One region of the Vibrio sp. V31_P5A7T61 genome, then DNA from elsewhere that is predicted to be linked to it. Evidence: riboswitches for the same ligand, from Rfam matches in the RefSeq annotation. Region 1 holds a riboswitch; the other holds the start of a gene.
What was found. A riboswitch is a leader RNA that binds a small molecule or an ion and turns the genes downstream of it on or off. The one in region 1 is predicted to bind thiamine pyrophosphate.

Region 1 (15,599 bases):
TTTGAGTGGTTTTTACCGGTCGCGCGACCACGGTTTTCACCTCGGCGGGCGGCGCTTGGACTACAACAGGAGCAGGTGCTGGCGATGAGGCAAACAATCCATAACCACCCGCTAAAATTGCCAATAGCGCCAACCCAATTAAAAGCTTGGAATTCATATCACCGTCCCAAGTGAAGAGAAAATTATAGAGTAGAGATGTACACGGCTAACCCACCCACTAAGCATATTGGTACCCCGTAAGGGATCCCTCGTTGCCGCACGGCGGTTAAATCTGTGCATAACCCATACAACAAATAGACGCTAGCCATTAAGCCACCAGCAACACTAATAGCCACTAACGTTAAGGGAATATACTCAGGGCTAATGCCTAAACTGAGAATCGCCAATAGTTTGCTATCCCCAGCGGCGAGAATACGAAAATAAAACAGCACTAAACCTGCGGCGATAATGGCCAAGGTATAAGGTAGTACAAACCAGTTAGGCTGGATAAACCAGCCTAATAGCATTACCACGCTTAACGTCAACAGGTAATGATGATCAATTACCCGCTGACGCAAGTCTCCAATCATAATTAAACTTAAGATAATCAGAGTGGCCAGTGGCAACATAAACTTTATTCGCCTTGAATATCAACTTTATTAATATTATCGGTGATTTTGTCCATAGCACCTGATAGTGCACCTTGGAGACCACCTGAGCCATCTTCCCCACCACTAAAAACAGCAAAAACAATCGCAGAAACTGCAACACCAATAATCGCGTATTCAATTGCGGTCACGCCGCGCTGATCTTTAGCAAATGATTCTAACAATAGACGAGTGTTTACATATAATTTTGTCAACATGGTATTTTCCTTTTTTATAAAAACCAATGATTTCTTGGACTAGAATCACTAAATCAGACTCTAATGAAACTATTATTGACATTCTTTTTATCAATGTCTATCCCAGTTATACAATGGAATCCTCATAATCAACGTCATTCTCAACTATGCGACAAACCCGAGTGTTAACTCTAAAACTTAATGACTTTATCAATATTAATTAGCCACTAAAATAATACTTAAATCACATAAACTTGTATTTTAATATTCAATATTAATCCGATTTTCACTTAAAAATTTTGACAAAACTTTATTATGAGCTACGGAAATAAATCTATTTACGCGAAAACACATCACCCCGAAAGACAATCAATCTTTCGGGGCGATGTGGTAGAGGTAGATATTGAGGCTATATTTCGACGTGTAGACACGACACAGCGTGAGTATCATTACCTTTGATTTGCGGTTTGGTTTGCGCACATTCTGCCGTGGCTTGTGGGCAACGAGTGCGGAATACACAACCGGATGGAGGACTGATCGGTGACGGTAAATCCCCTTCTAACATCTGAATGGTTTTACTGCGCTCTTTTTTAGGATCAGGGATAGGCACTGCCGACATCAAGGCTTTGGTATAAGGATGCAGAGGATTGGAAAATAGAGCTTCAGATGTGCCCAACTCCACCGCGTTACCTAAATACATCACCAATACCCGATCGGAAATGTGCTTTACTACCGACAAATCATGAGCAATAAACACCAAAGACAAGCCCAATTCTTTTTGCAACTGCTGCAATAAGTTAACCACCTGAGCCTGAATCGACACATCGAGTGCTGAGACTGGTTCATCGCAGATGATCATTTTCGGATTTAAGATCAACGCACGGGCAATGCCAATACGCTGACATTGACCACCTGAAAATTCATGAGGATAACGGTTAATCACGTTCGGCAGCAAACCGACTTTAGCCATCATCTCTTTAACGCGATCTTTCACTTCTTGCTTAGATAGCTCAGGGTAAAAGGTTTGTAGTGGCTCAGCGATAATATCCCCTACCGTCATCCGTGGGTTGAGTGATGCTAATGGATCTTGGAAAATCATCTGAATATCTTTACGAGTATTGCGTCGCTTAACGGCATTCAGACGGGTTAAGTCTTGCCCTAACCAAACCACTTGCCCTTCAGTCGCTTCGACTAGACCAATGATTGCCCGCGCAAAGGTCGATTTACCGCATCCGGACTCACCCACCACACCTAAGGTTTCCCCTTCGTACAAGCGCACATTCACGCCATCGACCGCTTTAAGCGTCGATGGTTTGGCCCATGGCCATGGTGATTTTGCTGGAATGCTAAAATGTACTTTCAGATCTTGCACATCCAACAACAGGTTGTTTGCTACTTTCATTTATTCCATCCCTCCCAATCCGAAAAACAAGCACGCTGACGATTATCGGCAAAAGTCAGTAGCGATGGTGCCTCACGTTTACAGCGATCGGTGACCCGATGACAGCGTTCTTGATACGGACACCCCGGTGGTAGACGTAATAAATTCGGTGGATTACCCGGAATGGTCGGTAAAATTTCTCCTTCCGTATCCAAACGAGGAATGGCTTTTAATAACCCTTCTGAATACGGATGACTTGGATTATAGAAAATATCATCCACGTCAGCGTATTCCATGGTCCGTCCGGCGTACATGACCAGCACTTTGTCACATGAGCCAGCGACAACGCCCAAGTCATGGGTGATCATAATGATCGCGGTATTAAACTCTTTTTTCAGCTCATTGAGCAAATCCATGATTTGCGCTTGTACCGTCACATCCAGTGCGGTCGTCGGCTCATCGGCAATCAGCAGTTTTGGACGACACAACAGTGCCATCGCAATCATCACCCGCTGACGCATACCACCAGAAAACTCATGAGGATACATGGTGATCCGATTACGTGCCTCGGGGATTTTCACCGCATCGAGCATACGCACTGACTCTTCGAAAGCTTGCGCCTTACTCATGCCTTTATGCAGCATTAATACTTCCATCAGCTGATCGCTGACTTTCATATAAGGGTTAAGCGAGGTCATTGGATCTTGGAAAATCATCGCAATTTGTTCTGCGCGAACTTTGTTCAATTCACGCTCAGGCAAGTTTAAAATTTCTCGCCCTTCAAATTTAGCACTGCCACTGATCTTTCCGTTTTTGGCCAGCAAGCCCATTAAAGCAAACACGGTTTGTGACTTGCCCGAACCAGACTCACCGACAATGCCCAAGGTCTCACCTTGTTGCAAAGAGAAGGTTAAATCATTGACCGCAGTGACCATGCCATCCCGAGTCGAGAACTCAACTCGCAGGTCTTGAACATCTAATAAGTTCATTATCTATTCCTTAGCTAAGTTGGGTTATCGGTCTTTAGGATCGAGCGCGTCACGCAGCCCATCACCGACGTAGTTAAAACAAAATAGAGTGACGATCATAAAAGTAGCCGGGAAGATAAGTTGCCAAATAGCGACTTCCATTGTGTTAGCGCCTTCCTGTAGCAACGCCCCCCAACTGGTCATCGGCTCTTGAACCCCTAAACCAAGGAAAGAAAGAAATGACTCGGTTAAAATCATACTCGGGATCAGTAGCGTTGAGTAGACCGCAACAATGCCCAGTACGTTCGGCACAATATGACGAGTGATAATTCGCCATTGACTGACACCACAGACATGCGCAGCTTCAATAAACTCTTTGCTGCGTAGGCTTAAGGTTTGCCCACGTACAATTCGCGCCATATCCAGCCAAGCTATCGCTCCGATAGCAACAAAAATCAGCACAATATTACGACCGAAAAACGTCACCAATACGATAACCAGAAACATAAAAGGAATCGCGTATAAAATTTCCAAAACACGCATCATCACACGGTCGGTACGACCACCAATAAAACCAGAAGCCGCGCCGTATAAAGTCCCAATCAGTACGGCAACAAACGCACCCATGATCCCGACCATCAAAGAGATTCGGCCACCAATTAAGGTCCGGACAAATAAATCTCGCCCTAAGGCATCAGTACCAAACCAATGGGTTGCCGAAGGGGCCGCGTGCATCGCATACCAATCGGTTTCATCGTAACTAAAATTAGCCAGCATCGGCCCAAACACCACCAGTAAAGTGATGAAGCATAAAATACATAAGCTCGCCATTGCCGCTTTGTTGCGCATAAAACGTACACGAGCGTCTTGCCATAAACTACGACCTTCAATCTCAAGGTTTTCGGTAAATTTCTCTATGGCTTGTAAGTGTTCTTGTTTCTTTAACATGCTTTCGCCCTCAAACTAGTAGCGAATTTTCGGGTCGATATAAGCCAGAAGAATATCGACAATCGCGTTAAATAAGATAAATAAGAAACCAATCAAAATGGTGATTCCCATCACTAAGGAGTAATCTCGGTTAAATGCCGCGTTAACAAACAAACGACCAATTCCGGGTAAACCAAAAATGGTTTCAATGACCACCGAACCAGTGATAATGCCAACGAAAGCCGGTCCCATATAAGAGACAACCGGCAGTAAAGCGGGTTTTAACGCGTGCTTAAACACGATATAGCGATAGCTTAATCCTTTGGCACGAGCGGTACGGATAAAATTACTGTTTAAGGTCTCAATCATCGAACCACGGGTAATACGGGCAAAAGTTGCAACATACAGCAACGACATACCAATCACTGGCAACGCCATATATTTAAAGGATCCATCGAGCCAGCCACCGGCCGGAAACCAACCTAATTTGATGGAAAAGACATAAATTAATACCGGCGCTAATACAAAGGAAGGCATGACGACCCCGAGCATCGCGGTCGACATAATCGTATAGTCTATCCAAGTATTGTGCTTTAACGCCGCAATCGTACCAATCGAGACACCGATAATAATCGTAAAGATAAACGCCGCGGCACCAATTTTTGCCGACACGGGCAGTGAACTCGCAACTAACTCATTCACGGTATAATCTTTATATTTAAACGAGGGACCTAAATCACCACGCAAAATATTACCGAGATAAGTGATGTACTGCACCGAAACGGGCTTATCAAGGCCATATTTGGCATTGATATTGGCCATGACTTCCGGTGGTAATGGACGCTCACTAGAAAACGGATTTCCCGGTGCAAAGCGCATGAGAAAGAAAGACAGGGTGATCAATACCAACATGGTTGGTATTGCCTCAAATATCCTTTTTACGATGAATTTAAACATAAACTCACTCTTTCCAATCTGTGATAATAAAAAATACAAACGACACTGCATGCACCGTTACGTACATGCAGAGTCGAACAACAGGTGGTTTAACCACTCAATTATTATTTTGCTATGAGATAAAGATCTTTAGTGTAGATTTTTTCTTCAGCGTTATTGCTCGGGAAACCACCGACCTGTGGTGATAACAAACGAGATTTAACATATTGATAGATAGGGGCAATCGGCATGTCACGTGCAAGCAGTTTTTCTGCCTGAGCGTAAATCGCCTGACGCTCTTTTTCTGAGGTAGTTGCCATGGCTTTGGCCATCAGCGCATCATACTCTTCGTTATGATATCTTGGATCATTCGAGCTGTTGCTTGACTTCATCAAGGTAAGGAATGATGAAGCTTCGTTGTAGTCACCACACCAGCCAGCACGCGTCACGTCAAAGTTACCTTCACGGCGTGAATCAAGATAGGTTTTCCACTCTTGGTTCTCTAGCGTAACGTTCACTCCAAGGCCTGAGCGCCACATCGATTGAATCGCGGTCGCGACTTTACGGTGGTTTTCTGAGGTGTTGTATAGCAAATTAAAGCGCAGTGGATTACTGCGATTATAACCCGCTTCTTCTAGTAACTTTTTCGCTTCGGCCAAACGTTGCTGTTGAGTCATTTTGCCATAAGCAGGCATTTCTGGTTGGAAACCAGCGGTAATTTCTGGGGTTAAGAAATAAGCTGGTTTTTCACCTTGTCCCATAATCGCATTGGCGATGACATCACGGTCAATCGCGAAAGAGAGCGCTTTTCGAACTCGCACATCATCCAAAGGCGATTTTTGGTTATTAAAACCATAGTAGTAAGTACATAAACTTCCTACTACCGAAACCGAGTCAGCATGGTCTCGTTGTAAACGGTGGAAATGCTCAATCGGCACTTCGTTGGTAATGTGAATCTCACCAGATAAGAAGCGGTTCATCTCTGCGACTTGGTTTTCAATCGGTAAAAACGTGACTTTATTAATCACTGTTTTTGAATCATCCCAGTAATTTGGATTACGTTTCAGCTCTAAACGCTCATTAACTACCCAACGGTCCAACATATAAGCGCCATTGCTGACATAATTACCCGCGCGAGTCCACTCATCACCATGTTTCTCTATCGTCCCTTTATGGACAGGCTTCATTGTAGTATGACCAGTCATCATCACGAAATACGGCAGTGGCGTATCCAATTCAACCACCAAAGTATGATCGTCTAATGCTTTAACACCTAATGTCGTGCTCGCTTTTTCTCCGGCAATGATCTCTTTCGCATTTTTCATCTTGGTGTATTCCATATACCAAGAATAAGGTGACGCTGTAGCAGGGTCGACCGCACGCTGCCAGCTGTAAACGAAATCTTGCGCAGTCACTGGATCGCCATTAGACCATTTTGCATCTTTACGTAAATAGAAGGTATAAGTTTGGTTATCTGAGGTTTCCCAACGCTCGGCAACACCAGGAATGGTATTACCATCAGCATCTTGGTTAACTAAACCTTCGAGCAAATCGCGAATTACGTGCGATTCTGGTACACCTTCTGTTTTGTGCGGATCGAGAGAAGCAACTTCAGTACCATTACCACGGATAAGCTCTTGAACAGGAGCAAGTTTAGTTCCTGCTGGAACATCAGCAGCGAGCGCAGAGAAGGAGGCCGTAGCGACAGTTAAACCTGCGCTAAGTAACAAGGCTTGTGTGATTTTATTTTTGTACATGCATAAACTCCAAGTTTTTATTTTGCATCCATGACTCTTTATTAAGCCTTCAGAACGGCCTGAATCAGGTGGCTTAGCGCAAAAACCAAGCAATATAACCTAGACCTAATAAAGAATTTCGCACATTAGCAATCATCGAAGTAATTTGCCAATAAAATGTAAAGCTAACCAATGATATCCTTAACCCACATCAATTATTAGGCAATTACTCCACTATAACGCTGTACCGCTGCGCGTTTGCGGCTATGCCCTAGTGACTAATAAACCACCACTTACTTAGCCAGTAGCCTTTTTAATCGACAAGGGAAACAATCTTTAGATAAGTCGGGCATAAGCACTGCTTGCAACCCGATTAGCAGTATCTTTCGCCGTCAATTTAGCAAAAAATTAACATTTAAACAGTAGAACGTCTAACTTATTGTAATAATCCCCTGTTAAAGCCCTGCGTTCTGTGAAGAGGGTCACTACCTTGCACTAAGCTGATCATATTGCTCCAACATGTCGCATTCACAAAAAGAATAACTACACGCCTAACCGATTAGTTTTAATGACTCTTCGTCCGATATTCGCCTAAAAATCAGCTATCCAAGAGAACGCGTCAAAATTTCAAGTATTTGTGGACGGAAAATAAAAAACACCGCGCCAAGTAAACACAGTCCGGCCCAGATAAAATCAAGTCGAAAAGGTTCTTTCATATAAATCAGCGCAAAAGGTACAAACACAGTTAACGTAATAACTTCTTGCAATATTTTCAGTTGGCCTAAGTTCATTACCGTATAACCAATACGATTGGCGGGTACTTGAAACATATATTCAAATAGGGCAATTCCCCAACTGATCAATGCAGCAATGATCCAAGGTTTATGGGCTAAATCTTTTAGGTGGGCATACCAAGCGAAGGTCATGAAAACATTACTGATCAATAACAGACCAATAGTGACCAACATTGGCGGTAAGGAAAACATGCTAAACGCTCCGCAACAAGTAGAAAAACCAGCGCAGTTTGCGCTGAGATTTTATTTTCGTCAATCTGTCCAAGCGTAATTTAAATCAAACTGGGAACGATACCGGAAATTAAACTAAAAATCTTAAATTTACCTCGTTTATTGATAAACGGTCACATTTTGAGAAGCAAAATATTCTACTCATCACTTGGCGCTTTTTACTCCCTAGCCCGTCAGCTAAACTGGAACAAACCATTATCTGGAGAAATGACAATGAACAAAATTTGGGTAACGGGCGATGCCGTCGTCGATTTAATTCCCGAAGGAGACAAGCATTACTTAAAATGTCCCGGAGGGGCTCCTGCCAATGTTGCCGTTGCTATTGCAAGATTAGGTGGGCAAAGCGCTTTTTTTGGTCGAGTCGGGAACGATCCCTTTGGTCGATTTATCCAACAAGTCTTAACCACGGAACAAGTCGATTGCCAACATCTTATTCTCGATGAGCAGCAACGCACCTCAACCGTAGTGGTTGATCTCGATAGCTCTGGTGAGCGTAGCTTCACTTTTATGGTCAAACCCAGTGCTGATCAGTTCCTACAGCCAACCGATATTCCAGCCTTTAAACAAGGGGAATGGTTGCATGTTTGCTCCATCGCGCTTGCTAACCAGCCAAGTCGCAGCAGCACTTTTGCAGCCATAGAACGAATCAAACAAGCCGGCGGTTATGTCAGTTTTGATCCTAATTTACGCGAAGAAGTCTGGCAAAACCCGGAGCAGATTATCGAGATCGTGATGCAGGCAGTCAGTCAGGCTGACGTGGTAAAATTTTCTGAAGAAGAGCTGACTTTTTTAACTCAAACACAAACTATTGAGCAAGGGTTAACCGCATTAGCTCCCCTCGCCTTACCCTTAGTGGTGGTCACTCAAGGGGCAAAAGGTGCTTTAGTAGTAACAGGCAAACAACAGCAGTTAGTTACAGGTAAAGTGGTCAAACCTATTGATACCACTGGCGCAGGTGATGCATTTGTCGGTGGTTTGTTGTACCAATTGGCGACAAGCCATAACTGGCAAGAGAATATTGCCCAAGCCATCCAATGGGCACATGGCTGCGGTGCATTAGCCACCACCCAAAAAGGAGCCATGACGGCTCTGCCTAACCAACAAGCATTACTCGAATTTATCGAATCTTAATTGAATGGCTGTTGGTCTTGTTGAACCAACAGCCACTATAGCCAAACGATTTAGAGTCACAGGTATGCGGCAAATGAATTCATCCCAATAAGCATAGACAAGCTATTTGATTGGGATGAACGAACGTAGCCAACATCGCTACAGTTACAAATAGGAGGAGGATAACCTTAAGCAGCAAACGGCTTTAATGTTGCCTGAAGAGGGAAGTAATCCGCTTCAAGCTCAGCGCCGAACAAAGCGATTTGCGTAGCATCCGGCGCGGTAAACACGCGGCTACTCATCACTTGCTCTCCTTGATTGATAAAAATTTCAATCGACGAATGATCAACCAGAATTTGTAGCTTAACTTGTTCTGTCGTGAGGTTTAGCTCTCGTATTGTATCCCCTTGACGGATCTCAGTTTGACTGCGATCTAAGCGTAAAGTGTGGCTCTGCTCATCAAGGGATAACACAACTTGCTGGTGACGATTTTTCATCAAATGCAGCTCACTCCCCCAAGGTAAAGTGACCTGTAATTCATAACTTTTACCGCCAATGTCGATACCCTGCTCGGTCAAATGTAGTGAGCGTTTTTCGCCACGCAACTGAGTCAGTTCACGAATCGGGCTCTGTATCACGCGACCATTTACCCACCGTAACTCACGTAACGCGGTTAATTGATGGATCCAACCATCAGCGCAACTAGGGTGATCGACCTCATCCGGTAGCCCCATCCAACCACAGAGAATACGTCGTCCATCTGGCGTTAATGCCGTTTGCGGCGCATAAAAATCAAAACCACTATCAAGCTCCCAACCTTGTAAGAATTGTAGCTGTCCTTGCTGATTGTCGGCGACGGTAAAAATTCGATTGTGGTGTTCAATGGTGTGATGAGGATTAGATGAGCGAATACCTTGTGGACCAAAAACAACCAAGGTTTGGCCATCCAGTTCAAATCTATCTGGGCATTCCCACATATAACCATAAGGTGCTAATTCTTGACCATACAATCCATCAAATTGCCAATCATGTAAGTTATCCGAATGATAAACGGCTAAACAACCCGCTAATTGCTGAGTTTGCGCGCCGAGCAGCATCTGCCAGCGGCCTTGTTTATAGACTACTTTAGGGTCGCGAATATGCTCAGTAACACCATCTGGTAAAGTGCGAATAACCGGGCCTAGCTTAGTGAAACCACCTTCGGAGTTAGCTTTGGCAATACACTGCATGGTCTGCCGCTGACGATCCTGTCCTAATCGAGTATTTCCGGTATAAAACAGCCACAGATCGTCACCATCACTAACCGCATGACCTGAAAATACACCGTGACTGTCAAACCAATCTGAAGGCGTCAGTGCAATCGAATGCCAACGCCAGTTGATGAGATCTTGGCTCTTGAGTAACACCCAATATTTGTCTTTATGCTGGCAAGCAAACGGGTGCCACTGATAAAACAGATAATATTCACCTTGATGATAAACAAAGCCATTAGGATCATTAAGTAAACCTTGTGGCGGCGAAATATGCCATTGCGGACGATATACACTTTCGGTCGGCGGTAAATAAGCTTTAGCTTGTTGACGTTGCTGCTTGGCAATGTGAATGCCAACCTCTGCCAAATCGTGTTCAGAAATTTCATCACTGATCGGCATAGAAAGCTGCCACTCCCCTAATACCGACTCTGAGACTATCGATGTTGGCAGCGGTTTAACCTGCTGTAAATCACGTACCGCAACGGTTACCCGCCCTTCTGGTGCTAAAATACGCAGAATATTGGTTATCCCACCAGCGAGTTCAATCAACAAATTAAGAGACATAGAATTACCATTAAATCGGGAACGTTCTCAAAAAGTATAAGACATTACGCCGATAGGCAAGTATTTCTGATTTTCATGAGTAACTCGACGAGAGCAATGTGAGAAAGAACACAAAATTGTCGACGAGTCTCTACGAGCCCAATGGTGAGCAAGTCTCACGATCAATATTTTGAAAGGTCAACACGACTTTACTCATCTCTAAACCTTGCCCAGCAATACGATCAAGCAACATTTTTGCGGCATTTTCTCCTGCTTTATCAAAAGCATAATTGAAAGTAGATAAGCTTGGAGTACTGACATAAGCCAACTCGTCATTACCGACCCCGAGTATTTTCACCTGCTGACCCGCAATTCTACCGCTCTCATGCAGGGCTTTAATTGCCCCGACCGCTAATCGATCAGTCGCACAAAATAGTCCATCGAGTTGAGGGAAAACTTGCAGTTGCTGCTTAGCTAACCGATAGCCTGATTCAATCGAAAAATCACCACGTGCATGAAACAATAACTCTCGCTGATGAAGCGCTAGTGACTGAGCTAGCCCTTGCGAACGCAGGGCATCCACCGCCAAATCATCACTTTGCACACCGATAAAACCGATCTGCTCGCACCCGGCCGCGACTAAGCGATTACCTGCTTCAAACCCGACTCGTAAATCATCATGCACCACGCTAGGGATATTGTATAACGAGCCATCCTGACCAATTAATACAACGGGAACATGAGATTGTTGAATCGCTTTAATCAAAGGCTCATCAAGGTGAGTCGCATAGAAGATGATTCCCTCAACTCGCTTTTGATTAAAGATTTGAATGTATTCTAATTCCTTAGCATGAATTTGATGAGTATTGGCGAGCAATACATGCTTTCCTGCTTGTTCAAAAATAGCCGTTAAACCATCAACCCCTTGCGCGGTGGCATGGGAAGAGACCCGAGGCACAATCACGCCAATCAAATTGGTCTTTTGTGATTTGAGATCTTTTGCAACCTGATTGACCATATAACCACAATCAGCAACCGCTTTTAACACCTTGATTTTGGTCGATTCTTTAACACCATACTCGTCATTCATCACTCGTGATACGGTCGATTTTGATACACCAGCTAAACGCGCTACATCATGCAAACTTGCCATTATTTTCTCATTCCATCATCACATTGGGATTGATTGCAAAATCACTACCATATTATCGTTCTTATTGCGTGATTCTACCCTTGTTTTGTTAATTATCACTGCGGGTTTTGGCGATCCTATTCACATATTTACTGATTTCCTTTTGACCTGTAGCGATTTGTTGATGATTATTAAATCTGCAAACGTTCCCAAAAAAACAACTGTAATCATTAAAACTATCCTATAAATCATTCACAACAACCGGGGTGAGTTATGAACTATCCAGTCATAGCAAAACAACTTATTGAGCTGTTGGGTGGCAAAGCCAACATTCAAGCACTCGCACACTGTGCCACTCGACTTCGTTTGGCGATCAGTGATGAATCGCTGATTGATGAAAAAGCCATTGAAGATCTCGATGGTGTTAAAGGTCAATTTAAAGTCGCAGGCCAGTACCAAATCATTTTTGGCTCTGGGATTGTTAACCAAGTTTACGCTGAAATGGCGAAATTGACTGGCCTCGCAGAGATGTCCACCAATGATGTCGCCTCTGCGGGTGCGCAGAAGCAAAATATTGTCCAGCGTGCGGTGAAAGGCTTATCGGACATTTTCGTGCCGATCATTCCAGCCATTGTCGCGGGCGGTTTATTAATGGGTCTTTATAACCTATTAACGGCACAAGGATTATTTATCGAAGGGCAATCACTGATTGACGCCAATCCGGGTCTTGCTGATTTAGCGAGTATGATCAATACCTTCGCTAATGCCCCTTTTGTTTATTTACCGGTTTTACTGGCTTTTTCTGCCTCTCGTAAATTTGGTGGTAATCCCTTCCTTGGCGCAGCTTTGGGCATGCTCATGGTCCATCCTGATCTTCTCAATGGCTGGGGATTTGGTAGCGCTTCATTAACCGGCGACATTCCTACTTGGAATATTTTAGGCTTAGAGATCCAGAAAGTCGGCTATCAAGGCTCGGTGTTACCCGTCTTAGTCGCGACCTTTATTCTGGCTAAAGTCGAAAATGGGTTAAGAAAAATTATCCCCTCGGTGCTTGATAACCTATTAACGCCAATGCTAGCCATTTTTATCACGGGTTTTCTGACCTTTACGGTGGTTGGGCCTTTAACTCGTGATGTCGGCTTCCTATTAGGCGATGGCTTAAACTGGCTGTATGAATCAGCGGGCTTTATCGGTGGCGCACTATTTGGCTTCGTCTATGCACCATTTGTAATAACAGGCATGCACCATAGCTTTATTGCGATTGAAACTCAGCTTCTTGCTGATATCGCTATCACTGGCGGTACGTTTATCTTCCCTATTGCTGCCATGTCCAATGTGGCGCAAGGCGCTGCTGCTTTAGCCGTGGGACTAACCAGCAAAGAAACCAAAATGAAAGGGATTGCTGTGCCTTCTGGTGTAACCGCGTTACTGGGCATTACTGAACCTGCAATGTTTGGGGTTAACTTAAAACTGCGTTATCCGTTTATCGCAGCAATCTGCGGAGCCGCCATCGCCAGTGCATTCATTACTTTATTTACCGTAAAAGCACACGCTTTAGGTGCAGCAGGTTTACCGGGTATTATCTCCATCAGTCCTGATAAAATTGGCTACTATGTGGTCGGCATGGTTATCGCGTTCGTCGCATCATTTGCCCTCACCTTGTTGCTCGGTATGCGTGAAAAAGCTAAACTAGGTGCTCGTGCTAACGCGTAAGGTATCCCCCTTAACGGCAAAAATTATTAAGTCGCTTTGAACATCGATTACGCGACAAACCATCAACCGTTAATCTTACGCTTTGCCCACTCTTTGAGTGGGCATTTTTATTTATCCCACAGGGACTGATTGGATTGATTGTTATCTTAATGATTGTTATAAAATCAATCAGTCTATCCAAGTGGCTTAAAATTGTCGCTAAAAGGGGACCAATCCAATAACCCTGTCGCGTTAAGTCGGCAGGATATGCACCACTATAGTCGGGGAGCCTTAAGGCTGAGATCGCATTGCGAGACCCGTTGAACCTGATTCAGTTAGCACTGACGTAGGGAACTATGGCAACCAATGACACAGCTTTCGCATACCACTAGCATCAATGTGTATACGATGATTTAGCTTCGACCATATTGGTCGTCATTGGCCAGTTCCTATACGTCATCTATAGGAGCCTGTCATGACCAACCGCTTGTCTGCTATTTCACCCATCCCAATCGTATTAACCATTGCTGGCTCAGATAGCGGCGGCGGCGCCGGGATCCAAGCCGATATCAAGGCCATTTCCGCCACTGGTAGCTATGCTTGTAGCGCCATTACCGTCATCACCTCACAAAATACCCTTGGAGTAACGGCAATTTTGCCGATTGCCATTGAACACATTGCCAGTCAACTGGATGCGATTTTTAGTGACTTTACCGTGGCCGCGGTAAAAATTGGTATGCTGGCTGATAGCCAGATTATCCATATCGTGGGTGAAAAACTCCGTCACTATCAACCAAAGATTATCGTGTTAGATCCGGTAATGGTCGCCACCAGCGGTGATGCGTTACTTGCCGAACAAGCCGTCAATGACTTAAAACAGCAGTTATTACCACTAGCCACGGTTATTACCCCCAACTTACCTGAAGCTGCGGTATTAACTGGCTGTCCGATGCCAAAACACGACCAGCAACTTGATGAGATCATCACCGCATTACAAGCTTTGCCAAGCCAAGCGGTGCTGCTTAAAGGTGGCCATTTTACTGCATCAGTAAATAGTCACGATTGGCTGATCTGCGGATCGCGGGTAAGGTGTTTTTCAGGGCGAAGAATCCACACCAGCAATACTCATGGTACAGGTTGTACCCTTTCTGCAGCGCTCGCTTCTTACCTTGCGCAAGGCTTAAGCCTTGAGCAAGCCGTAACGCGAGCAAAGCATTATATCTCGCAAGCCATCTTATATGCTGACCAGTTACAGGTAGGTAAAGGCCATGGGCCTGTGCATCATTTCTATGCGCTTCACGGCAAAGTTCACACCGAACAGAAAAAATTGGAACCGGTTACAGAAACCGGTTCCAATTGAGTAAAAAACGATCTAGACTAGCCACAGGTTAAGCATGTTTCTAATAAGATGATTAAGGGGTAACCTATGACACAGTACAGTTTTCCGAAAGATTTTCTCTGGGGCGGCGCAGTGGCGGCTCACCAAGTAGAAGGTGGCTGGAACAAAGACAGTAAAGGCGTGAGTGTGGTTGATGTGCTGACTAAAGGGGCGCATGAAGTACCGCGAGTAATCACCGATAGCGTAGAATCCGATCAGTTTTATCCTAACCATGAAGCGATTGATTTTTATGGACGTTATAAAGAGGATATCGCGTTATTTGCTGAGATGGGCTTTAAATGCTTTCGCACATCGATTGCTTGGACGCGGATTTTTCCGAACGGCGATGAAGCCACACCTAACGAAGCTGGGCTGCAATTTTATGATGATCTGTTTGATGAGCTATTGAAATACGGCATTGAACCGGTCATCACCCTTTCGCATTTCGAAATGCCGAATCACTTAGTGAAACACTATGGCAGTTGGGCCAATCGCCAAGTGATCGACTTTTTTGTGAAATTTAGCCAGACCGTGATGGAGCGCTATCAGCACAAAGTCAAATACTGGATCACTTTTAATGAAATTAACAATCAGCGTAACTGGAAACTGCCGATTTGGGGATATTGTAACTCAGGGATGATCTACACCGATTACCCAAATCCTGAACAGATGATGTACCAAGTGCTGCACCATCA
Region 2 (15,599 bases), on a different contig from region 1:
CGAGTTTGGCATTCGGATTGAAAATCTTGAGTTAGTGGTTGAGATCCCAACCCAAGGGGATAAAAACATGCTTGGCTTTGAAGCGCTGACTCGTTGCCCAATCGATACCAGAGTGATTGATTTTAGCCTGTTAGCCGCGCATGAGATTGCTTGGCTTAATGACTACCACCAGAAGGTGTGGCGCGACATTAGCCCACTGGTCGAGGGCGAGGTGAAACTCTGGTTAGAAAAAGCCACTCAGCCAATCACTCTATAAGCGGATAAATCCGAGTGTAAACCAGTCTGAACGCTGAAACCAACCACTCTGGTTACACCAATTTGCTTCGTGTTCTATTCTCTCGGCTAAGCTTTCATTTTAATCCCTTAACCTCTTGGTTAAGGGATTTTTTATACTCAACTCATCTCTTATCTATCGCCAAACAACGTGGAGTACAGCTTCAAGTAGGATGGATATAAACACTTCAATAGACTAAAACACCTCTAATTATTAATAAAAATTCAACAATCAAAAAAATAAAATAACTATCTGATTTAAAGGTAAAAATAAAACCAACACTTACCAAATCCTCATGCAAAACAAAAATAATAGTTTGAGATCTAACGATTATTTGAGTAAAGTTATTGTTAACTAATCGTTCAATTAAAGATAACAGGGAGTGTTAATGCCTAAGGTTGGAATGCCTGACATACGAAAGCCACAACTCGTACAGGCCACCATGACGGTGATTGAACAAGTTGGATTACACGCTGCTAGCATTGCCTTGATCAGCCGCCAAGCTGGGGTATCAACCGGGATCATTAATCATTATTTTGGTGGTAAGCACGGCTTATTAGAAGAAACCATGCGCGTTATCCTTCGTGAGCACTCACTCACCGTGACGAATGCGTTAAGCAAACTCAAAAAGGACGCTCATCAAGCGCGAATTAATGCCATCGTGCAAGCCAATTTCGCCGGCTTTCAAACCCAAAGTCACGTCGTCAAAACTTGGTTAGCCTTCTGGTCATATTCGATGCATGACCCACAACTCAACCGTTTACAACGGGTGAATGAAAAACGGCTAATTTCTCATTTACACATTGAACTCAAAGCATTACTCCCCAAAGCTCATGCCCAACGAGTTGCGCAGGGCATCGCAGCTCTAATCGATGGTTTCTGGCTACGTGGTGCGCTTAATCCCAACGGGATTAATGCCGACCAAGCGCAGCACTTAATTAACGATTACTTACAACAACAACTCGCTCAACATGTAGCACTTACTCAATAGGTCTTTATATGGAAATCGCTTCACTTTATATCGATGGCGTGCTTTGCTATGCGTCATCGGGAGAAACTTTCACCAGCTACAACCCCGCAACCGGAGAGCCACTGGCCATTTTAGGTCAAGCTAGCACCAGCGACGTGCAAGCGGCGATTGATTCCGCTCAACGAGGATTTGCGATTTGGTCAGCCATGACCGCGACCGAGCGTAGCCGAATTTTGTTAAAGGCTGTCGCCATCCTCCGTGAACGTAACGATGAGCTAGCCAAACTCGAAGTCCAAGATACCGGCAAACCGATTCAAGAAGCGCTTGCCGTTGACATCACCACGGGCGCCGATGTGATCGAGTACTTTGCCGGTCTCGCCCCAACGCTGCAGGGTGAGCAGCAACCACTCTCAAACAGCCAGTTTTTTTACACCCGTAAAGAGCCTCTAGGAATTTGCGCTGGAATTGGCGCCTGGAACTATCCAATCCAAATTGCGATGTGGAAATCAGCGCCTACTTTAGCAGCAGGTAATGCAATGATTTTTAAGCCATCAGAAGAAACGCCGCTCAGCGTACTCAAACTGGCCGAAATTTTTACACAAGCCGGTTTACCTGATGGCGTGTTTAACGTAGTGCAAGGAGATGCCCGAGTGGGACAAATGCTCACCGCTCACCCTGAGATAGCCAAAGTGTCTTTCACTGGGGAAAGTGGAACCGGTAAAGCGGTGATGGCCGATAGCGCGAAAACGTTAAAATCAGTGACCATGGAGCTGGGCGGTAAATCCCCCTTGATCATTTTTGATGATGCTAAGCTCGACCAAGCCGTCTCAGCGGCGATGACCGCTAACTTCTATACCCAAGGCGAAGTGTGTACTCACGGCACTCGAGTGTTTGTGCATCAATCCATTTACCCAGCGTTTATTGAACAACTCAAAGCACGCACAGAAGCTCTGGTTGTTGGCGATCCGATGGATCCAAATACTCAAGTAGGTTCGCTGATCTCTCAACAACATTTTGACAAAGTGCTGTCAGCGATAGATAGCGCCAAACAAAGTGGAGCTACCCTGCTCACCGGCGGAAAAGCGGTCACGGAAGGTTCATGCGCTAAGGGTTACTTTGTTGCTCCCACAGTGTTTGTCGATTGTGACGATGAAATGGCCTTTGTCCAACAAGAGATCTTTGGCCCAGTAATGGCGGTGCTGAGCTTTACGGATGAACAAGAAGTCATTCAACGTGCCAACAATACAGACTATGGCTTAGCCGCTGGGGTGTTTACCCAAAACCTAGCGCGTGCTCATCGTGTTATCCACCAGCTACAAGCCGGTATTTGCTGGATCAATACATGGGGTGACTCTCCAGCGCAAATGCCTGTCGGTGGTTACAAACTATCGGGAGTGGGAAGAGAAAATGGTATCGAAACTTTAACTCACTATACCCAAACCAAAAGCGTGTTAATCGAACTCGATGACTTCGTCGGCCCTTATGCTTAAGGAGTGATCATGAAACAGCATTATGACTATATTATTATCGGTGCCGGCTCGGCCGGCTGTGTGTTAGCCGATAGATTAAGTGAAAATCCAGATAACTCGGTGTTATTACTTGAAGCTGGCGGCAGTGATAAAAGCATTTTTATTCAAATGCCAACCGCCCTATCTTACCCGATGAACAGCGCCAAATACGCTTGGCAATTTGAATCTCTCGCTGAGCCCGGACTTGATGGTCGAAAACTACATTGTCCACGCGGCAAAGTCTTAGGAGGCAGCTCTTCCATCAACGGCATGGTTTATGTCAGAGGCCATGCTTGTGACTTTGATGAATGGCAACAGCACGGTGCACAAGGCTGGGATTACGCCTCATGTTTACCCTACTTCAAACGTGCCGAATCATGGAGTCAAGGAGCAGATACCTATCGAGGCGGTGACGGCCCAGTCGCTACCTGCAACGGTAACGAAATGACGCTCAACCCACTTTACCAAGCTTTTATTGAAGCTGGTGAACAAGCTGGCTACCCGAAAACCGACGATTACAATGGCTACCAACAAGAAGGTTTTGGGCCAATGCATATGACGGTTAATAACGGAGTGCGCGCTTCAACCTCCAATGCCTATTTAAAACGTGCTTTAGCTCGACCTAACTTAACCCTGCTTAAAGGCGTACTGACGCGTAAAGTACTACTCAAAGATAAACGCGCGATTGGCGTCGAATTTGAAAAAGGCGGCCAAACCCAAGTGGCGTTTGCTAATCAAGAGGTCATTTCCAGCGCTGGCTCAATTGGTTCCGTACAATTACTGCAATTATCGGGGATTGGCCCTCGTGATGTATTAGAGAGTGCTGGCATTAAAGTGCAACACCAACTACCCGGCGTGGGTGAAAACCTGCAAGATCACTTAGAAGTTTATTTTCAGTATCGCTGCCAACAACCGATCACGTTAAACAGCAAACTCGGTTTAATCAGCAAAGGGATGATCGGCACCCAGTGGATCTTGACTAAACAAGGCCTAGGGGCAACCAACCATTTTGAATCTTGTGGCTTTATTCGCTCACGCGCCGGACTCAAATGGCCAAATATTCAATACCACTTTTTACCAGCCGCGATGCGTTACGATGGCCAAACCGCGTTTGATGGTCATGGTTTTCAAGTGCATGTTGGTCCCAATAAACCACACAGTCGCGGCCGGGTTTGGATTCGCTCCAGCGATCCAAAGCAAAAGCCAGCGATTCTGTTCCGTTATTTATCACACCAACAAGATATTCAAGATTGGCGAGATTGCATTCGCTTAACCCGTGAGTTACTCGCGCAGCCCGCATTAGATGACTATCGTGGTGAAGAGATTCAACCCGGTTTATCCATTAGCAGCGATGAAGCGATTGATAATTGGGTTAAACAAAATGTTGAGAGTGCCTATCACCCCTCTTGTAGCTGCAAAATGGGCTCAGCTGACGATGCCATGGCTGTAGTGGATAACCAGTGCCGAGTGTTTGGTATTCAAGGGCTAAGAGTTGTCGATTCCTCGATCTTCCCCACCATACCGAACGGTAATTTGAATGCTCCGACAATCATGGTTGCCGAACGTGCCGCTGATATGATCCTCAATAAATCGCTGTTACCTGCTGAATCCGCGCCTGTGTGGATTGCAGACAGTTGGCATAATAAACAGCGTAGCCGAGCAGCCATTCGACCAATGGAACGCTCAACTTCTCAGGAAAATAGTTCAATGACAAGGAAACATTATGCTTAAAATGACCACCTATCTCTCCGTCGCTGCATTATCATTCAATGCTTATGCTAACCAATGTCAAACGGTTCGCTTCGCCGATGTCGGCTGGACAGATATTACCGCCACCACCGCCGTAGCAAGTGAAATCCTGCAAGGACTCGGTTATCAGACTCGCACTCAATTACTCTCCGTACCCGTGACCTACTCTTCGATGGCTAATGGAGATATTGACGTATTCCTTGGCAACTGGATGCCAACCATGGAAGCCGACATCGCCCGTTACCGTGAAGCAGGGACCGTTGAAACCGTACGTGCTAACCTAGAAGGCGCAAAGTATACCCTAGCCGTCCCTCAGTATGTCTATGATGCAGGCATTACCTCTTTTGCCGATCTCGCCAAACACAGTGATAAATTCCGTAATCGAATCCTTGGCTTAGAGCCTGGCAATGACGGCAACCGCACCTTGCTGTCTATGATTGAAGATGACGCCTATGGCCTCGGTGAGTTTTCGATTGTTGAATCGAGCGAAGCGGGCATGCTCTCACAAATTCAACGCTCTGTACGTCGTCAACAATGGGTGGCTTTTCTTGGCTGGGAACCACATCCAATGAATACTATGGTTGATATGGTTTATTTAAGTGGTGGTGATGATTACTTTGGTCCTAATTACGGTGGCGCTAGTGTTCACACTAACGTGCGTCAAAACTACCTTAATGAATGTGAAAACGTTGGTAATTTCTTAACTAACCTCGTCTTTAGCTTAGAAAGTGAGAATAAGTTAATGGATGCTATCCTCAACCAAAATCAATCCCCTGAACAAGCGGCTCAGCAATGGCTACAAGCGAATCCTGAAACGCTAAGCCGCTGGCTCGACAATGTAACCACCATTGACGGCCAACCAGCTCTTGCCGCTGTAAACCTATATTTATCTCGCTAATTTTTACCCCTCGCGTGGCGATAGCTTCACCGCCATCGCCAAGTGAATAAGGAACTATGCTTATGATTACTGAACACAAAATTCCTCTCGGACAATGGATGGAGTCGTTTGTTGACTGGCTGACTATTCATGGAGAACGATTTTTTGATGTGATCGCTTTTGTATTAGAAAGTAGTATTTTATTGTTAATTGATCTATTTAAAGCCATGCCACCAGCCGCTCCCATTTTGATCACGGCCGCTTTGGCTTGGTGGCTACATCGCAGCTTCTCTCTGGTCATTTTCATCATTGCTTCATTACTACTGATTCTTAACCTTGGCTACTGGCAAGAAATGCTGGAAACCTTTGTTTTGGTGTTTGCCGCAACAACGATTTCCGTATTAATTGGCGTACCAATTGGTATTATGGCTGCTCATCGAGCTTGGCTATACACCCTATTGAGACCGATTCTTGATTTGATGCAAACCGTACCAACGTTTGTCTACCTGATCCCGACCCTAGTTTTATTCGGTCTTGGCATTGTGCCGGGGCTGATCTCAACGATTATTTTTGCCATTGCCGCCCCGATTCGTCTGACCTATTTAGGAGTAACCCGAGTTCCAGAAGAGCTGCTTGAAGCAGGGAAAGCTTTTGGCGCTAGCAAAATGAAGCTGTTGTTTAAAGTCGAACTTCCCGCCGCTTTACCCAGTATCATGGCCGGTATCACCCAATGTATTATGCTTTCGCTCTCAATGGTGGTCATCGCAGCCTTAGTCGGTGCCGATGGTCTTGGTAAACCCGTCATTCGCGCCCTCAATACGGTTAATATTTCCCAAGGCTTTGAAGCCGGTCTCGCCATTGTATTGGTTGCCATCATTCTTGACCGTTTATGTAAGACGCCGCAACGTAAGGAAAACAGCTAATGAATGCGATCACGATACGTAACCTTGATGTCGTCTTTGGCGACAATCCCCAACCTGCATTGGATTTACTCGATCAAGGCAAGTCACGCCAAGAAATTAATGCTGCAACCGGCACTGTGGTTGGCGTGAATAACGTGAGCCTTGATGTTGAACAAGGTGAAATTTGCGTACTCATGGGGCTGTCCGGTTCCGGTAAATCAAGCTTGCTACGCGCTATTAATGGCTTAAATTCGGTGTCTCGTGGTTCGCTACAAGTTCAAGATGGCCAACAGTCCATTAATCTGGCCGATTGTAATCAAACCAGCCTCCGTCAACTGAGAATGCACAAAGTCTCAATGGTGTTTCAAAAGTTTGCTTTAATGCCATGGTTAACCGTGCTGGATAACGTCGCTTTTGGTTTAGAAATGCAGGGCGTTGGTAAAAAACAACGTCGCCAGCAAGCCAGAGAAAAGCTACAAATGGTTGATCTACAAGAGTGGGAAGATAAATACCCACATGAACTCTCAGGCGGAATGCAGCAAAGGGTTGGACTCGCCCGAGCCTTTGCCATAGACAGCGACATACTATTAATGGATGAGCCTTTCTCTGCTCTTGATCCTTTAATTCGTAGTCAGCTACAAGATGAGCTATTAAGCTTACAGAAGAAACTCAATAAAACCATCGTCTTTGTCAGCCATGATCTCGATGAAGCGTTAAAAATCGGCACCCATATTGCCATTATGGAATCAGGAGAGCTGATCCAACATGGCACACCGGAAGAGATTGTATTAACCCCTACCAATCAATACGTCAAAGATTTCGTCGCTCATACCAATCCATTGAATGTACTGAAAGGTCGTTCGTTAATGAAAGACGCATCCTCTTTCAGTCAAGATCAACAACGCTGGCAAGTTTGCTCGCAACGTGATTTATGGTTAGAACATAAGGAACAAGGTTGGCAGTTAACTGGCACTAATCATCAACCCCCCTCATTACAGCTGATGACTTGGCAATCGGGGATGCCAACCACGGAACTAAACTCGACCACTTTAGTGATGACCAGTCCTGAAATAAGTATGCGTGATGCGATAGAGATCCGTTACAAAACCGGCCTACCTATCCTACTCATCGATAAGCAGCAACTTGTTGGCACGCTAAATGACGATGATTTCTATCACGCGCTATTAGGTAAATATCATCAAGCCGCTTAATCGCTTTGTGACTCATCGCTATCAGTTAACAGGCTTGCTTATCTAATAGCTAATAAAAAGCACCAAGACCATTATTCTTTGTCTTGGTGCTTTATCCACACTGCTCAACAATCATCACTTCAGGAGTGTTTGGGCTAAAATGACACATCAATTCCACTCAAGTGTCACAGTCTCCGTCAAAGTGATGACAAACTCTTGCTGGCTTATGTTTCACGTGAAACATATCCTCCAGAATACACCGAGTGCCAATCTTGCCATACTGCAGCTAATCCTTGCGCTTCTATCATAGCCGCCACTTTTGCTGCGCTTCGCTGATCACTAATCGAAAATTGCTCCAGTTCTGATTTGTTATCTGCATACCCTCCCGGTTGGGTTTTCGAAGCTGCCGACATACTAGTGATACCAAGCAACATAGCATGATCGCGAAATTCAGCCGATTCACGAGTAGAGAGCGATAACTCAACCTGCGAATTAAATAAACGAAAGGCACAAATTAACTGCACCAACTGTTTATCTGTCATCAGTGACTTGGGAGGCCCCCCTCCCGCACAAGGCCGTAAGCGCGGAAAAGAAATTGAATAGCGACTTTGCCAATAGGTCTTCTCTAAATAATCGAGATGTGTTGCGACATAAAAACTTTCCGTACGCCAATCATCCAGACCAATTAAAGCCCCTAACCCGATTTTATCAATCCCAGCTTTGGCAAGGCGATCTGGAGTCGCTAACCTAAATTCAAAATCGGTTTTCTTGCCACGTAAATGATGCTGAGCATAAGTAGAAGGATGATACGTCTCCTGATAAACCATCACCGCATCTAAACCTAAGCTTTTTAATTCCGCATATTCCTCTTGTGCTAACGGCTGCACCTCCATTGCGACATGATGAAAAGCGGACTTTATTAAAGGTAACATTTGCCGAAAGTAGTTGATGCCGACTTTACTTTCATGCTCACCCGTTACCAATAACACACTATCAAAGTTCATTTTTTTAATGGCATTAATTTCTCGCTCTATCTCATCAGTATCCAGCGTTTTCCGCTTAATGCGATTTTCCATCGAAAAGCCGCAATAGCTACAACTATTGGCACATAAGTTCGATAGATACAGCGGCACATACAAGCCCATCGTATGGCCGAAGCGTTGGCGAGTAGCAGCATAAGACAACTGAGCCATCTGCTCAAGGTATGGCTCAGCGGCTGGTGATAGCAAGGCCTGGAAATCGGTTAATGTCCTAACTGGCTTGGCTAACGCCCGCTCGACATCTGTAGTTGTCTTGCTGTATATGGATAGTTTAATATCATCCCAATTAAGCTCAGCAAAGCGATTTAGAAAGCTCATAGTATCAATCCAAAAAAGCGGTCAACGGACTTGAGGCCACCGCTTGTTGACCACGAGCGGCTAAGCCTGCTTGATAAGCTAAGCGTCCGGTTTCGACCGCTTGCTTAAAAGCCTGCCCCATTAAAACGGGATCAGCGGCAGTAGCAATCGCAGTATTGACTAATACCGCATCCGCGCCCATTTCCATCGCTAACATCGCATCAGAAGGGGCGCCAATGCCGGCATCAATAATTACTGGCACATTGGCTTGTTCAATGATGATCTTTAGAAAGTCTTGCGTTCTTAACCCCTGGTTACTTCCAATCGGCGCTCCCAATGGCATAACCGCCGCGCAGCCAACCTCTTCCAAGCGTTTACATAACACAGGGTCGGCGTGGCAATAAGGTAAAACAATAAATCCCTCTTTCACTAATTGTTCAGAGGCCAGTAAAGTTTCGATCGGATCGGGCATTAAATATTTCGGATCTGGGTGGATTTCCAGTTTAAGCCAATTCGTTTGCAGCGCCTCTCGAGCAAGATGGGCAGCATAAATCGCTTCACGGGCGGTTTTCGCTCCTGAAGTATTGGGCAATAGCTGAACACCAGCAGCGATCAAGGGCGCGAGAATGTCATCCTCACGGTGCTGTAAATCGACTCGCTTTAAAGCCATCGTCACCAACTGCGATTGGCTAGCGGCTATCGCTGCTGCCATGGTGTGGCGATTGGCAAACTTGCCAGTGCCAGTTAATAGTCGTGATTGAAACTGAGTTCCTGCAATAGTTAACATCATTAACCTCCTGCGATGGCTTGAAATATGGCAATCGTGTCACCGTCGTTAACTATGGTTTGCTCCCATAAACCTTGGGGAATAATGCCATCATTAAGCGCAAATACACTGCCCACGGTGGGTAACTGTAATTGCTGTTGTAATTCAGCAATGGTGATCGGTTGTGCTAATTGCTGCAGCTGTTGATTAATAGTCACAGAGATGGTCATTAGGTAATCTCCTCTTGGTGAAAATGATCAGCAAAAGATGACGTTGCTGTTGAAGATGCTGAATGACACACCGGACAGTCAGGATCAGCCGCTAATTGCCATTGCTGCCAACTTAACTTGTGTCCATCAAAATAGTGCAGCTGTTGATATTTAACCGGACCAATATCGAGCAAGACTTGTAAAGTCATTAAGGCTTGTAGATTACCTATCATGCCTACGACCGGTCCAACGACCCCACTATCACTGCAATTACGCGCTGAGTTATGCTCAGCCACTAGACAACGATAGCAAGCGGTATGTGGCTGACGAAAATTAAACGCGATACATTGACCTTGCCAACCAATCGCTGAGCCAGAAATCAGTACAGCACCATGCTGGAGACAAACTTGGTTTATCGCAAAGCGCGTGACACTATTATCACTACAGTCGACAACAACATCGGCCATCGGTACTTCTAAATTTAATAGCGCCTCATCCATCCGCCGATTGACGCAACGGATGCGTACTTCAGGGTTTAAGCGCTGTAGAGATTGCTGTAAAGCAGAGACTTTCGACATTCCTACTTGTTGAGTTTGAAAAGCGATTTGTCGAGATAAGTTAGAGACTTCTACCGTATCGTCATCAGCTAGGATCAGTTTGCCAACCCCTGCAGCGGCAAGATATTGGCCTACCGCATTGCCTAAACCGCCACAACCAATAATCAACACCTTGCTTGCGAGGAATGTGATTTGCCCTTGCTCAGCAATATCAGGCAAACAAATCTGACGTTGATAACGTAAAAATTGCTTATCCGTTAACATCGGCCACCTCCTGAGTTGATAGCTTTTGCTCCTGCGGCTTACTGGCTAGTTGAGCTTGGAGATGCTTAACTGCGGCGTGTACATCATCGGCCTCAGTAATGGCACGCACGACGGCAACACTGGCAACGCCACATTCCACTACCGATTGAATATTGGTTAAATCAATACCCCCGATCGCTACCGTTGGTAACTCTCCCTTAATGGTACTGTCTCGTTCTATAGTGAGTTGTTGATCGAGAGCTGAGGCGGGCGCTAAATATCGATAGTCGGTACTGCTATCTACTAACTGCTGGTATAGCGCCAAACGTACCAACCCCTGAGGACGTGAAGGCATTTGCTTGGTTGTGGTAGGAAAGATATGCCCTAATGCGATATAACTCGGCCTGATTTTTAACGCGGTCAGTAATTCAAAGTAACCATGGGTTGATAACCCTAAGTGGATGTTAGCCTTAGCTAAAGCATCAAGATCCGCTGATTGTAAATCTTCTTGGCCTAAATGAACGCCAAATGCACCATGCTTAAGCGCCAATGGCCAATAATCATTAATAAAGACCTGAGCTTGATATTGACGGCCCAATTCAATCGCACGAACAATTTGCTGTTCTAAATCCACTTGCTGAGGATTTTTTATCCGTAGCTGAAGTGTGTTTATGCCGAGCTTAAGCAAGGATTCTACCCAAGCGATATTATCCACCACCGGATAAAGACCTAAGCTCTGTTTAGCCAGTGAAGGAAAGCTAAACGCTACTGTTTTTTCAGTTTCCTCGATCAAGCAGGACTGCACTGTTGGGAAATGCCCATAATCCTTTGGCCATGTTTCACGTGAAACATTCAGCGCAGCCCTAGCGATGCATAAAGCATCTTCAAGGTGAAACTCCAAACATAGTGCCGCGACCAACCACGCTAAATGATGCCAAGCCTGGGCTGGAGATAACATCGCCCCCGATAGGAACATTAATTCACCATCGGTATGACGCCAAATATCCCTTTGCTGACCTTTATAAGCAGCGCCAATCAGTAAGGTGGCTGAGGCTAGGTTATCAATATCACTATCGCTCTTACGCGACTGATAGCCAATGGCAATAGATGCCAAGTTTTGCCGTGATGGCTCTAAGCCTGAGAAAGAAGGAAAGAGATCCGTCTGCAACGAGTAACGATGCTGGCCAAGCAGCTGCATCGATTGGGTTGGACTAACGCCCAACTCAATCGATTCGATCGCAAAACCTTGCTGCTTAGCAAGCAATAATGCTTGCTGAACGGCTCCCGTTAACTCAATACAATGAGCAGGGATTAATAGTTTCACGCTTTATTCCTCCGCTGTCACCGCTGGATGATACAACTGCGAACCGGAGGCACGAAACTCTTGCGATTTTTGCTGCATGCCTTGTAAAGGACTTTCCAGCATAGTGACCGAAATAGCCTGATCCGCCGCCACTTGCTGTACATCGTTAGCGTACTCTCTCACTTCTTGAGAGATCTTCATCGAGCAAAATTTAGGACCACACATTGAGCAGAAATGAGCAACTTTGCCAGATTCTTGCGGTAAGGTTTCATCATGAAAAGCTTTAGCAGTGATCGGATCAAGCGATAAGTTAAACTGGTCTTGCCAACGAAATTCAAAACGAGCCTTCGATAACGCATTATCTCTTACCTGAGCACCGGGATGACCTTTCGCTAAATCCGCCGCATGAGCTGCCAACTTATAGGTAATTAAGCCGGTTTTTACGTCTTCTTTATTCGGTAAGCCTAAATGCTCTTTGGGTGTCACATAGCACAGCATGGCGCAACCAAACCAGCCTATCATCGCCGCACCAATTCCTGACGTGATATGATCATAACCCGGTGCAATATCGGTGGTTAAAGGGCCTAAAGTATAAAAAGGCGCTTCATGACAATGCTTAAGTTGCTCGTCCATATTGGCTTTAATCATATGCATGGGTACATGGCCAGGCCCTTCAATCATCACCTGAACATCATACTCCCAAGCAATTTTAGTCAACTCACCAAGGGTCCTTAATTCGGCAAATTGCGCCTCATCATTGGCATCAGCAATCGATCCAGGACGTAAACCGTCACCAAGCGATAAAGAAATATCATATTGGGCACAGATTTCACAAATCTCACGAAAATGGGTGTATAAGAAATTTTCTTGGTGATGGGCAAGGCACCATTTAGCAATGATAGAGCCGCCACGGGAGACAATCCCAGTAACACGTTTTGCGGTCATCGGTACATAACGCAACAGCACGCCTGCATGAATGGTAAAATAGTCAACTCCCTGCTCCGCTTGCTCTAACAAGGTATCGCGCATCACCTGCCAGGTCAGATTTTCAGCAACGCCGTTAACCTTTTCTAACGCTTGATACATAGGAACAGTGCCTATAGGTACTGGGCTATTACGTAAAATCCACTCCCGAGTTTCATGAATGTTACGTCCAGTGGATAAATCCATTACCGTATCTGCCCCCCAACGGGTGGCCCAAACCAACTTCTCCACCTCTTCTTCAATAGAAGAGCTCACTGAAGAATTACCGATATTCGCGTTCACTTTGACTAAAAAGTTGCGGCCGATGATCATGGGTTCAGATTCAGGATGATTGATATTACAAGGAATGATCGCTCGTCCAGCCGCGACCTCTTGACGGACAAATTCAGCGCTAATCTCAGCAGGTAAATGGGCACCAAAGTTTTCACCTGGGTGCTGATGATTAAGCTGCTGATCTTGATACTCTCGCCGTCCCATATTTTCACGTAAGGCGATAAACTCCATCTCAGGTGTAATCACTCCCTGTTTGGCATAATGTAACTGAGTGACTCGTTTACCCACCTTGGCTCGTCGAATATCAGGCAGCTGACCATATCTCAGCTCATCGAGAGTTTCATCGGCTAAGCGCTGACGGGCAAACTCTGAACTCATCACCGGTAGCGTTTCAATATCACCACGCTCTGCAATCCATGAATCACGCAGCTTAGGTAAGCCATGCTTTAAATTGATCGTATAGTTTGGATCGGTATAGACACCTGAGGTGTCATAAACAGGGATGGGTTGATTTGCTGAATAGATCGGTGCTTGTTTAGTGCCACCAATCAAGCTGTCAGCTAAAGTAATTTCGCGCATCGGTACACGAATATCTGGTTTCGAGCCTTGAATATAAACTTTATTAGAATTGGGGTAAGGTTGAACTGAAAGTGAATCAATAAACTGTTTTGCTTCCAGTCTCGCTTGTTTACGAATCGACATAGCATTTTCCTGTGTTATTCATTAGGGATAATGCTTGACGGAAAGATGCAACAAGAGGGGATCAACAGATCAGTGGTGTGTAGATAGGGTTACAATAAGACACCACAAATTGTCTTCTCTTGTTCCCTTCGCAGGTATTAGCCTGATCAGGTTCAACGGATCCCGAATAAACGGTCTCAGCCATATGGCACTCCGACAAGTGAAAACTAGCATACAAGATTATATAAATTTAGCAATCTAGTGATAACAGCAAAATAGTTAATACTTATTGCTTATTCTTTTTACTCGCCATCGCCTGAGCGACGGTTTGGTCTATTTTAGGTGGTTGATAAGGAGAAATACGTTTAGCCACCGCAATACGTTGTGAACCATAAATACCAGTATGACCACTGGCGTAATAAGCAATAAAACAAACTAAAGCAAAGTAGATCAGATGATCAGCCCCAAACAATTCAACCCCCATAATAATGCAAGCTAGAGGAGTATTGGCGGCGGCAGCAAACACCGCTAAAAAGCCTAGCGCAGCGAACAGCTCAACTGGTGCCCCCATTACCCATGCGAGGAAATTACCTAATGTGGCTCCAATAAAGAATAAGGGAGTAACTTCGCCACCTTTAAAGCCAGCTGCTAAAGTTATCGCCGTTAAAATCAATTTTAATATCCAGCTATTCCATTCAGCGCCACCGGCCTCAAATGCAGAAGTGATGCTCACTCCACCTTCACGTATAGGATAAACACCAATACCAATATAGTCATAGTTACCAATTAACTTAACGATAGCAATCACTAACAAACCACCACAAAATACAATTAAATAAGGATTGCGTAACCTACGTAGAAACCAAGCTTTCAAGCCTGATGTTAGTTCACTAAACAGTAAACCCACTAAGCCAAATATCACGCCAGCAATCAATATCTTGCCAGTTAAAATAAAATCAATCGATATAGGATGCTCAAACAAACTATTGAACTGTGCAAAGCCGATATTGTAGTGCGTATGATGAGCCCCTACCGCACTGCATACCACATCCGCTAAAACCGCAGCAATCAATGCCGGTAGTAATGCTTGATATTTAATCCTACCGACTGACAGGACTTCCACGGCAAAAATAGCTCCCGCAATCGGGGTGCCAAACACCGAACCAAACCCCGCGGCAATTCCTGCAACCAATATAGAGCGTTGATCAGATTCATCCAGTTTAAACACGCGACTAAACCAAGCTGATACCGCGCCGCCAATTTGCACCGCCGTACCTTCCCGTCCCGCAGAGCCACCGAATAAATGAGTAACGACTGTCGCAACAAGTACAAAAACACTCATCCGAAAAGGAATTTTCTCATTCGATTGATGAATTTGGTCGATAATCAGATTGTTACCGCGCTCGGAAATACCTCCCCACTGGCGATAAAAAAAGACTAATCCTAAACCAGCAATAGGAAGCCCATAAATTAAATACGGGTTATCGACACGAGTTTGAGTCGCAACTTCCAAAGCCCATAAGAAAAAAGCATTCATCAAGCCGACTAAAATTGCTAATGGGGTAACTAGCAATGTCCAACGTAATGTTTGTAATACAACGTGAGGTAAATGATCCAGAGATTTGATAGACAAAATTTATGCTCCCAATGATGTACAAATCACTTAATAATGATTTGCTTCACTTCCACCAATCATCATTCAATAACGAGATTCAGCGCTAACTAAATAGATAACAGGCATAATAATAGTCGTGATTAATGTAAATAACGTAGCGA

Region 2: another riboswitch for thiamine pyrophosphate. It lies ahead of thiC (phosphomethylpyrimidine synthase ThiC); the one in region 1 lies ahead of thiD (bifunctional hydroxymethylpyrimidine kinase/phosphomethylpyrimidine kinase).

What each region holds. Positions count from the first base shown of each region.
Region 1 covers NZ_WXWI01000056.1:32,565-48,163, forward strand. Annotated here, with positions in the region: gene cpaB (Flp pilus assembly protein CpaB) at 1-157, opposite strand, end outside; gene CAG58_RS12145 (prepilin peptidase) at 183-608, opposite strand; gene CAG58_RS12150 (Flp family type IVb pilin) at 614-844, opposite strand; gene oppF (murein tripeptide/oligopeptide ABC transporter ATP binding protein OppF) at 1,233-2,225, opposite strand; gene CAG58_RS12160 (ABC transporter ATP-binding protein) at 2,222-3,193, opposite strand; gene oppC (oligopeptide ABC transporter permease OppC) at 3,218-4,120, opposite strand; gene oppB (oligopeptide ABC transporter permease OppB) at 4,136-5,056, opposite strand; gene CAG58_RS12175 (ABC transporter substrate-binding protein) at 5,161-6,792, opposite strand; gene CAG58_RS12180 (DMT family protein) at 7,374-7,757, opposite strand; gene CAG58_RS12185 (aminoimidazole riboside kinase) at 8,010-8,927, shown strand; gene CAG58_RS12190 (glycoside hydrolase family 32 protein) at 9,095-10,723, opposite strand; gene CAG58_RS12195 (LacI family DNA-binding transcriptional regulator) at 10,854-11,855, opposite strand; gene CAG58_RS12200 (sucrose-specific PTS transporter subunit IIBC) at 12,108-13,547, shown strand; TPP riboswitch at 13,799-13,896, shown strand; gene thiD (bifunctional hydroxymethylpyrimidine kinase/phosphomethylpyrimidine kinase) at 14,002-14,886, shown strand; gene CAG58_RS12210 (6-phospho-beta-glucosidase) at 14,953-15,599, shown strand, end outside.
Region 2 covers NZ_WXWI01000047.1:605-16,203, reverse strand. Annotated here, with positions in the region: gene CAG58_RS10730 (aminopeptidase P family protein) at 1-256, shown strand, start outside; gene betI (transcriptional regulator BetI) at 663-1,265, shown strand; gene betB (betaine-aldehyde dehydrogenase) at 1,274-2,734, shown strand; gene betA (choline dehydrogenase) at 2,744-4,483, shown strand; gene CAG58_RS10710 (choline ABC transporter substrate-binding protein) at 4,476-5,399, shown strand; gene choW (choline ABC transporter permease subunit) at 5,456-6,301, shown strand; gene choV (choline ABC transporter ATP-binding protein) at 6,301-7,491, shown strand; gene thiH (2-iminoacetate synthase ThiH) at 7,695-8,828, opposite strand; gene CAG58_RS10690 (thiazole synthase) at 8,833-9,594, opposite strand; gene thiS (sulfur carrier protein ThiS) at 9,597-9,803, opposite strand; gene CAG58_RS10680 (HesA/MoeB/ThiF family protein) at 9,803-10,603, opposite strand; gene CAG58_RS10675 (thiamine phosphate synthase) at 10,590-11,906, opposite strand; gene thiC (phosphomethylpyrimidine synthase ThiC) at 11,910-13,844, opposite strand; TPP riboswitch at 13,951-14,049, opposite strand; gene CAG58_RS10665 (voltage-gated chloride channel family protein) at 14,110-15,456, opposite strand.